Regions from separate parts of the Streptomyces sp. NPDC055078 genome, predicted to be linked through region 2. Evidence: riboswitches for the same ligand, from Rfam matches in the RefSeq annotation. Region 2 holds a riboswitch; the other holds the start of a gene.

Region 1 (4,171 bases), on a different contig from region 2:
AACCCGCCCCGGCCGGTGCTGTCAGGCGCCTGGCGCAGCCAGTCCCGAGCGGACTTCGCGGGCCGCGGTGACCAGGTTCTCCAGCGAGGCCCTGGTCTCGGGCCAGCCGCGGGTCTTCAGGCCGCAGTCGGGGTTGACCCACAGGCGTTCGGCCGGGATGGCCTCAAGTCCCTTGCGCAGCAGGGCGGCCGCCTCCTCGGCGGTGGGGACGCGCGGGGAGTGGATGTCGTAGACGCCGGGCCCGGCCTCGCGCGGATAGCCGTGGGCGGCGAGTTCGGTGGCGACCCGCATATGGGAGCGGGCCGCCTCCAGGCTGATGACGTCGGCGTCGAGGTCGTCGATGGCCTGGACGATGTCGCCGAATTCCGCGTAGCACATATGGGTGTGGATCTGGGTGCCGGGCCGTACGCCGCTGGTGGTCAGCCGGAAGGACTCGGTTGCCCACGCCAGGTACTCGGCGTGGTCGGCGGCGCGCAGCGGCAGCGTCTCGCGCAGGGCCGGTTCGTCGACCTGGATGACCGAGGTACCGGCGGCCTCCAGGTCGTTCACCTCGTCGCGCAGGGCCAGGGCGACCTGGCGGGCGGTGTCGCCGAGGGGCTGGTCGTCGCGGACGAAGGACCAGGCGAGCATGGTGACCGGTCCGGTGAGCATGCCCTTGACCGGGCGTTCGGTGTGGGACTGGGCGTAGGAGGTCCAGCGGACGGTCATCGGCTCGGGGCGGGAGATGTCTCCGGCCAGGACGGGCGGGCGGACGTAGCGGGTGCCGTAGGACTGAACCCAGCCGTGCCGGGTGGCGAGGTAGCCGGTGAGCTGTTCGGCGAAGTACTGGACCATGTCGTTGCGCTCTGGCTCACCGTGCACCAGTACATCGATCCCGGCCTGCTCCTGAAAGGCGAGGACTTCGCGGATCTCGTCCTTGATGCGCTCCTCGTAGCCGGCGGTGTCGATGCGTCCGGCCCTCAGGTCGGCTCGCGCGGTGCGCAGTTCGTCCGTCTGGGGGAACGATCCGATGGTGGTGGTCGGCAGCAGCGGCAGGCCGAGGTGGGCACGCTGGGCGGTGGTCCGCTCGGCGTACGGCTCCGGGCGGCGGCCGTCGGCGTCGGTGACCGCGGCGGTACGGGCCCGTACCGCCGGGTCGTGGGTGAGCGCGGACCCGGCGCGGGAGGCGAGGTCGGCGCGGTTGGCCGCGAGTTCGGCGGCGATGGCGCCGGTGCCCTGGGCCAGCCCCTTGGCGAGGGTGACGATCTCGGTCGTCTTCTGCTCGGCGAAGGCGAGCCAGCGGGCGATCTGTGGGTCCATGTCGCGTTCGGCGCGGGCGTCGAGCGGTACGTGCAGCAGGGAGCAGGAGGCCGCCACATCGACCTGTTCGGCGAGGCCGAGCAGGGTGCCGAGGGTGGTGAGGGACTTCTCGTAGTCGTTGATCCAGATGTTGCGGCCGTTGACCACGCCCGCGACCAGGCGCTTGCCGCGCAGTCCGCCGGCGGCGGCGAGGTCGTCGAGGTTGCCGGTCGCGCGCTCGGTGAAGTCGATGGCCAAGCCGTCGACGGGGGCCTTGGCCAGTACGGGCAGGGCCTCGCCCAGTCGGTCGAAGTAGGAGGCGACCAGCAGCTTGGGCCGGTCGGTGAGCGCGCCGAGGGCACAGTAGGCACGGGCGGCGGCGTTGAGATCGGCCGGTGTGCGGTCCTGGACCAGGGCGGGTTCGTCGAGCTGCGCCCACTCGGCGCCGGCGGCCCGCAGATCGGCGAGGACCTCCGCGTACACGGGCAGCAGCCGGTCCAGCAGGGTCAGCGGCTCGAAGTCCTCGGCCACCCCGGGTGCGGGTTTGGCCAGCAGCAGATAGGTGACGGGTCCGACGAGGACCGGCCGGGCGCTGAGGCCGAGCCCGAGGGCCTCCGTCAGCTCGGCCACCTGCTTCGCCGAGTCGGCGGTGAAGACGGTGTCGGGGCCGAGTTCGGGGACCAGGTAGTGGTAGTTCGTGTCGAACCACTTGGTCATCTCCAGCGGCGCGACGTCCTGGGTGCCGCGCGCCATGGCGAAATAACCGTCGAGCGCGTCCGCGGCGACGGCGTCACGGTGCCGGGCGGGGACAGCGCCGACCATGACACTGGTGTCCAGCATGTGGTCGTAGTACGAGAAGTCACCGGTCGGCACTTCGTGCATGCCGGCGTCGGCCAGCCGCCGCCAGTTCGCCCGGCGAAGTCCCGTGGCGGTCTCCCGGAGGGCGTCGGCGGTGACGCGGCCCTTCCAGTAGCCCTCGACGGCCTTCTTCAGTTCCCGGTGCTGTCCCTGGCGGGGGTAGCCGTACACGGTGGCCCGTGCTGCCGCGGCTGCGGACTTCGCTGTCACGGAACTCTCCTTCGCGAGATGTCTCCTGTCCATCCCGGGGACGGGACGAGAGCGCGAAGGGAGGACATGCCGGACGGTCCGGGACCGGGCGCGGAGCACCGAGGCCGTCCGTCCGACGTGTACGCCCCCGGACTGTGTCCGGGGGTACCCCAACCTGCCCACGAGGTCACCGGGATCTCCGCGCGCGATCGGTCGCACGCGGGCAGCGGGCAGGTCTTCGGACTCGCGGGCAGGTCCGCCGAAGGCAGACACCTACTGGCCGTCGCTTCCCGGACCCGCTTCCCGGATCCAGTGCGTATGACGGCGGTCGTTCCCGCTCACCGCTGCGGGGCAGTCCCGGATTCCCACCGGGTTCCCTCTTACGACGCGCCTGCCTGGCGGGCAGGGGCGAACCAGCTGCGCCCGCCAGCGTAGAGGGATCACCCGGCTTCGGTCAGCCCTGTTCATATTCCGGACCGTGAGACGAGACACGAGCGGGTGAGGAGTGAACCGGCCCGCGGGACGAATCCGTCCGGCGGGCCGGCGGGCTCTGTCGATGTCAGAAGTCCCGGTCGTTGTCCTCGGCTCAGCCGGCTCCGAGGCTGTCGGCGAAGCGTTTGATGTCGCGCACGGTCGCGAGGTAGACGTCCGCGACAGCCTGGCGGAAGATCAGGTCCGCGCCGTGGACAAGGCCCAGGTTGACCCGCCCCACCGCGGGTACGCCAGCGCGCAGCAGCTTGCGGTAGAAGGCGATGCCCTCGTCGCGCAGGGGGTCGAGTTCGTTCACCGCGATGACATGTGGCGGCAGACCGGCGAGGTCGGCCTCGGTCGCGAAGTAGGGCCAGCACAACGGGTTCTCGGCGTCCTCGCCGAGTGGGTCGTAGCTGGCCACCAGGAGGTCCAGGGTGGCGCAGGTGGTGAAGTAGCCGTCGTTCTCCACCAGGGAGGGCAGTTCGGCACGCTTCCGCGCCTCGGGCCACCCGTAGGCACCGCTGATGTACGGCACGGTGGCGTAGACACCGTCTATGGCGTCGAGCCGCCCTTCCCGCTTCGCCTTCAGCGTGGTGGCCAGGGCGAGGTTGGCGCCGCCCGACTCGCCCTGCAGTACGAGGCGGCTGATGCCGAGCGCGTCCCGGTTGGCGTGGATCCAGGCCACGGCGCCGGCGCAGTCGTTCAGGCCCGCCGGGAAGGGATGCGGCCCTGAGGGGCTGTAGGCATTGCGGAAGTCGACTCCGATGGCGAGCATCCCGCTCGCCGCCAGGTCCTGGCACCACCGCCGGTGCACCTTGTTGTCCGCCTCCAGCACGGTCATACCACCGCCGTGGAAGTAGACGGCACACGGCAGGGCACGGTCCGGGCCCGCCGGGCGGTAGATACGCAGCGTGATGGTGTTGCCGTCCACGCCCGTGATCGTATGTGTCACACAGTCGATACCGACGGTGTCATCACCGGGCAGTTCGCCGGGCAGAGCCTCGTACAGCCCCTCGAAAGCGGTGTGCAGCGCCGCCACGAACTCCGTCCGGCTCGCGGCGGCGGCGTGGCGGTCGACGGGCGGCGGAGCTGCGGCTGCGTCCAAGCCGTGTGCGGTCAGCGCGGCCAGCAGGCGGGGGTCGGTGCGCGGGTCGGTGCGCGGCGACATCGCGGGCTCCGGGTCACCCGATGGTCCCCCGCTCGGCGGGGCTTCGTTCAGGGGTGCGGTCGTCATCGGGTCCCTCCCTGGCGCCATCCTTACGGTGAGTAACAGCCCTTGACAGTACCTGCCATGCAACATCCCGTAAATAGGTTGCACGGCGGGCGCGTGAGCAGCGCCGGGGCCGGGGACTCCCGGCCCCGGCGGAGGCTGTGC
Region 2 (4,171 bases):
AATCCAGGTGAAGCCCTGCACCGAGCCGTTGGACTCGCGCAGCGCCTCCCGGGTCTGGGCGTCCCAGACGCCCAGCCGCTTCAGCTCTCGCACCAGATACGAGTTGACCTGGAGGAACTCCCCGGAGAGCGTCTCGCGTTTGAACAGATTGGACACCTGCGGCTCGATGCACTCGTACACCCCCGCGATGGACGCGATCGTCGCGGTCGGGGCGATCGCCAGGAGGAGGGAGTTCCGCATCCCCGTCCTGGCGACCCGCTCACGCAGGGCCGCCCACCGCTCCGGCCAGTGCGGCTCGACCCCGTAGTGGTCCGGGTGCAGCACACCGCGCGCGGTCCGGGTCTTCTCCCACGCCGGGAGCGGGCCGCCGCGCTCGGCGAGACCGGCGGACGCCTCGTACGCGGCGAGCATGATCCGTTCGGCGATACGGGTGGAGAGCGCCCGGGCGGCGGGGGAGTCGAACGGCAGCTTGAGCTGGAAGAAGACGTCCTGGAGCCCCATGACACCCAGGCCCACCGGCCGCCAGCGGGTGTTGGAACGGGCCGCCTGCTCGGTCGGGTAGAAGTTGATGTCGACGACCCGGTCGAGGAAGGTGACGGCGGTACGGACGGTGGCGTCCAGCCGCTCCCAGTCCAGCTCCGCGCCGCTGTCCGTACCACCCGCGCCGCCGTCCGTACCATCGGCGGCATCGGCCGCCACGAACGCGCCGAGATTGATCGAGCCGAGGTTGCAGACGGCCGTCTCCCCGTCGTCCGTGACCTCCAGGATCTCGGTGCAGAGGTTCGATGAGTGGACGGTGTGGCCGGGCAGCGCGGTCTGGTTGGCCGTACGGTTCGCGGCGTCCTTGAAGGTCATCCAGCCGTTGCCGGTCTGGGCGAGCGTACGCATCATCCGGCCGTACAGCTCACGGGCGGGCAGGGTCTTACGGGCCAGGCCCGCCGCCTCGGCCGCGCGGTACGCGGCGTCGAAGTCGTCGCCCCACAGATCCACCAGCTCCGGCACATCGGCCGGCGAGAACAGCGACCACCGGGTGTCGGCCTCGACCCGGCGCATGAACTCGTCGGGGACCCAGTGCGCGAGATTCAGATTGTGCGTCCGCCGGGCGTCCTCCCCGGTGTTGTCGCGCAGTTCGAGGAACTCCTCGACATCCGCGTGCCAGGTCTCCAGATAGATCGCGGCGGCTCCCTTGCGCCTGCCGCCCTGGTTCACGGCGGCGACCGAGGCGTCGAGGGTCTTCAGGAACGGCACGATGCCGTTGGAGTGCCCGTTGGTGCCGCGGATCAGTGAACCGCGGGCGCGGATACGGGAGTACGGGAGCCCGATGCCGCCCGCGTGCTTGGAGAGGCGTGCGACCTGGTGGTACCGGTCGTAGATGGAGTCCAGCTCGTCCAGCGGGGAGTCCAGCAGATAGCAGGACGACATCTGCGGGTGGCGGGTGCCGGAGTTGAAGAGGGTGGGGGAGGAGGGGAGGTAGTCGAGCCTGCTCATCAGCCCGTACAGTTCGGCGACCTCACCCGCCGCACCCTCGGAGCGGTCCTCGGCCAGTCCGCAGGCGACGCGCAGCAGGAAGTGCTGGGGCGTCTCGATCACCTGGCGGGTGATCGGGTGGCGCAGCAGATAGCGGCTGTAGAGGGTCCGCAGCCCGAAGTAGCCGAAGCGGTCGTCGGCCTCCCGGTCGATCAGCGCGTCCAGCCGGGCGGCGTGGTCGGTGACGAACTCCGCGGTCCGGTCGGCGATCAGACCCTCGGTGTGGCCGACGGCGACGGACGCGGAGAACGAGACGGCTCCCTGGGTCGCCGCCTCGTCGGCGATGGCGCGGGCCAGCAGCCGGGCGGCGAGCCGGGAGTACGCCGGGTCCTCGGAGATCAGGCCCGCGGCGGCGTCGATGGCGAGTCCACGGAGTTCCGCCGCGTCCGATCCGGCGTTCCGGCCGCGCAGCGCCGCGGCGGCGACCCGGCCGGGGTCCGTGTCCGGGAGGTCGGCGGTGAGGTCGGTCAGCGTCCGCAGCAGCGCGGTCCCGGGGCCGTCGCCAGGCTCATTCCCGGGTCGCTTGTCACCGGGCAGTCCGCTGTCGGACCGCCCGTTCTCGGACCGCCCGTCGTCGGCCTGTACGTCGCCGACCTGTACGTCGGCGGGTTGTACGTCCCCGGGCTGCGCGTCGCCGGTCCGGCCAGGCTCGGTCCGGCCGTCCCCGGCCTGCCCGGTGGCCGGGGCGGGCATCCGCCCGGAAAGGGGGGAGACGGTTGAGGCTTCTGGGGTGTCTGTGGCCGGATCGGCTGGCGCGATCGTCACGTGGTGCTCTCCCTCGCTCGGCTCGCGGGCCGGGGCGAGAGGGCAGCGCCGAAGAGAGTGCGTACCCGGGTCGGGGCAGCACTCCGTACGGCGTCCGCCGACCCAACCGCGAGGCCCGGACGTCTGGGCACCCGGGTCGGATGAGCCGGGTGCGCTGTCGGCAGACGCTCGGACTTGCTGGTACGACAAAGCGCACCACAGCACACCGTTGCGGGACAGTTCCGGATTCGCACCGGATTCCTCTGCGGCGACAGCGAGATGAGCATACATGTGGGGGCACTGAGATGCGGCACCCCCCACATCTTGTGTCGCGGTGGTGCCGCCCGCCTTATGAGGGGTCAGGTCTCATGGGTCGCCGGAGAGCCGCCGGAGAGCCGCCCAAGGGTCGCCGGAGACCGCCCAAGGGGTCGGCGGAGAGGCGGCGGAGAGGTGGCGGGCAGGCACTCAAGGCGTCGGCCAGAGGCGCCCAAGGCGTCGGCAGGGCGGCGGGCGAGGGTCGCCTGGCAGCCCCGCGACACCATCCCACAATGCGCTACGGAATCCCCCTGCTCCTCGCTCCGCCGGGACGGTTGGGGGACCATGAGGCGTGAGTCAGTGTCCGTCACGCCTCGGGGGAGAGCATGGCTGTGGAATACCGTTTACTCGGGCCGGTCGAAGCGATGTGGGAGGGACGTTGCCTGCGCCTGGGCGGGCCCAAGCCCCGTGCCCTGCTGGCCGCGCTGTTGCTGCGCGCCGGGTATGTCGTACCTGCCGACGATCTGGTGGACGTCATATGGGGAGAAAAGCCGCCGGAGACGGCCCGGGCACTGGTCCAGACGTATGTCTCGGCCCTGCGGCGGGCCCTGCCGGAAGCGCGCCGGGGGGCGATCGAGACGCGCGCGCCGGGATATGTGATCCGGCCCGACGCCGGGACGGTGGACCTCGGGCGGTTCGAGGAACTGGCCGCGGCCGGGCGGCGGGCCGCCGCGCGGGGTGATCACTCCGCCGCTGCCCGGTCGGGGCGTGCCGCGCTCGAATTGTGGCGTGGTTCCGCGCTGGGCGGGGTCGGCGAGGCGTTGCGGAGCGAGGCGGCACGGCTTGAGGAGGCCCGGCAGACCGTGGTCGAGGAGCGCATCGCCGCCGAACTCGAATGCGGGGGGCGGGAGAGCGAGCTGGTCACCGAGCTGAAGGGACTCGTCGGCGCCCACCCGACCAAGGAGCGGCTGCGAGGACAGCTCATGCTCGCCCTCTACCGGGTGGGGCGGCAGGCCGACGCCCTCACGGTGTTCGAGGAGGGACGTGCCGTACTCGCCGAGGAACTCGGGATCGACCCCGGACCCGAGCTTTGCTGGCGGCACGGAGAGATCCTGAGGGCCGACCCTGTGCTGCTGCGCGCCGAGGAGGGTGCGGCGGCCCTTGATGTCTCGGTGCCGCAGGTGCCCGTCACACCCCGGCCCGTGTCCCTGCTGCCGCCTGCCATCCGGGACTTCACCGGGCGCGAGGCGGAGATCGCCGAGGTGGTCGACGGGCTCACCGCACCCCGGGACGCGCCCGCCGTCGTGGTGGTGTCGGGGCCGGCCGGTGTCGGCAAGTCCGCCCTCGCGGTGAAGGCCGCCCACCTGGCCATGGAGGCATTCCCCGACGGTCAGCTGTATGCCGAACTACAGGGCGCCGGCGGTCCCGTGACATCCGGCGACGTCCTCGGGAGGCTGCTGCGCGCGCTGGGAGCGGCACCGCCCGAGCATGCCGCTGAGCGTGCCGACCTCTTCCGCGGCCTCGTCGCGGGTCGCCGGCTCCTGCTGGTCCTTGACGACGCGGGCGAGGAGGCTCAGGTGCGGCCTCTGCTGCCGGGCGGCGCGGGCTGTGGTGTGCTGGTCACCTCGCGGGCCCGGCTCGGCGG

The links. A riboswitch is a leader RNA that binds a small molecule or an ion and turns the genes downstream of it on or off. The one in region 2 is predicted to bind cobalamin.
Region 1: linked by a shared signal. The riboswitch ahead of metE (5-methyltetrahydropteroyltriglutamate--homocysteine S-methyltransferase) and the one ahead of ACWF94_RS13790 (ribonucleoside-diphosphate reductase subunit alpha) in region 2 are both predicted to bind cobalamin.

The regions. Positions count from the first base shown of each region.
Region 1 is NZ_JBSGUP010000085.1:8,415-12,585, forward strand. Features, by position in the region: gene metE (5-methyltetrahydropteroyltriglutamate--homocysteine S-methyltransferase) at 22-2,346, opposite strand; cobalamin riboswitch at 2,538-2,758, opposite strand; gene ACWF94_RS10560 (alpha/beta hydrolase fold domain-containing protein) at 2,912-4,030, opposite strand.
Region 2 is NZ_JBSGUP010000125.1:3,518-7,688, forward strand. Features, by position in the region: gene ACWF94_RS13790 (ribonucleoside-diphosphate reductase subunit alpha) at 1-2,292, opposite strand, end outside; adenosylcobalamin-variant (AdoCbl-variant) riboswitch at 2,447-2,546, opposite strand; gene ACWF94_RS13795 (AfsR/SARP family transcriptional regulator) at 2,913-4,171, shown strand, end outside.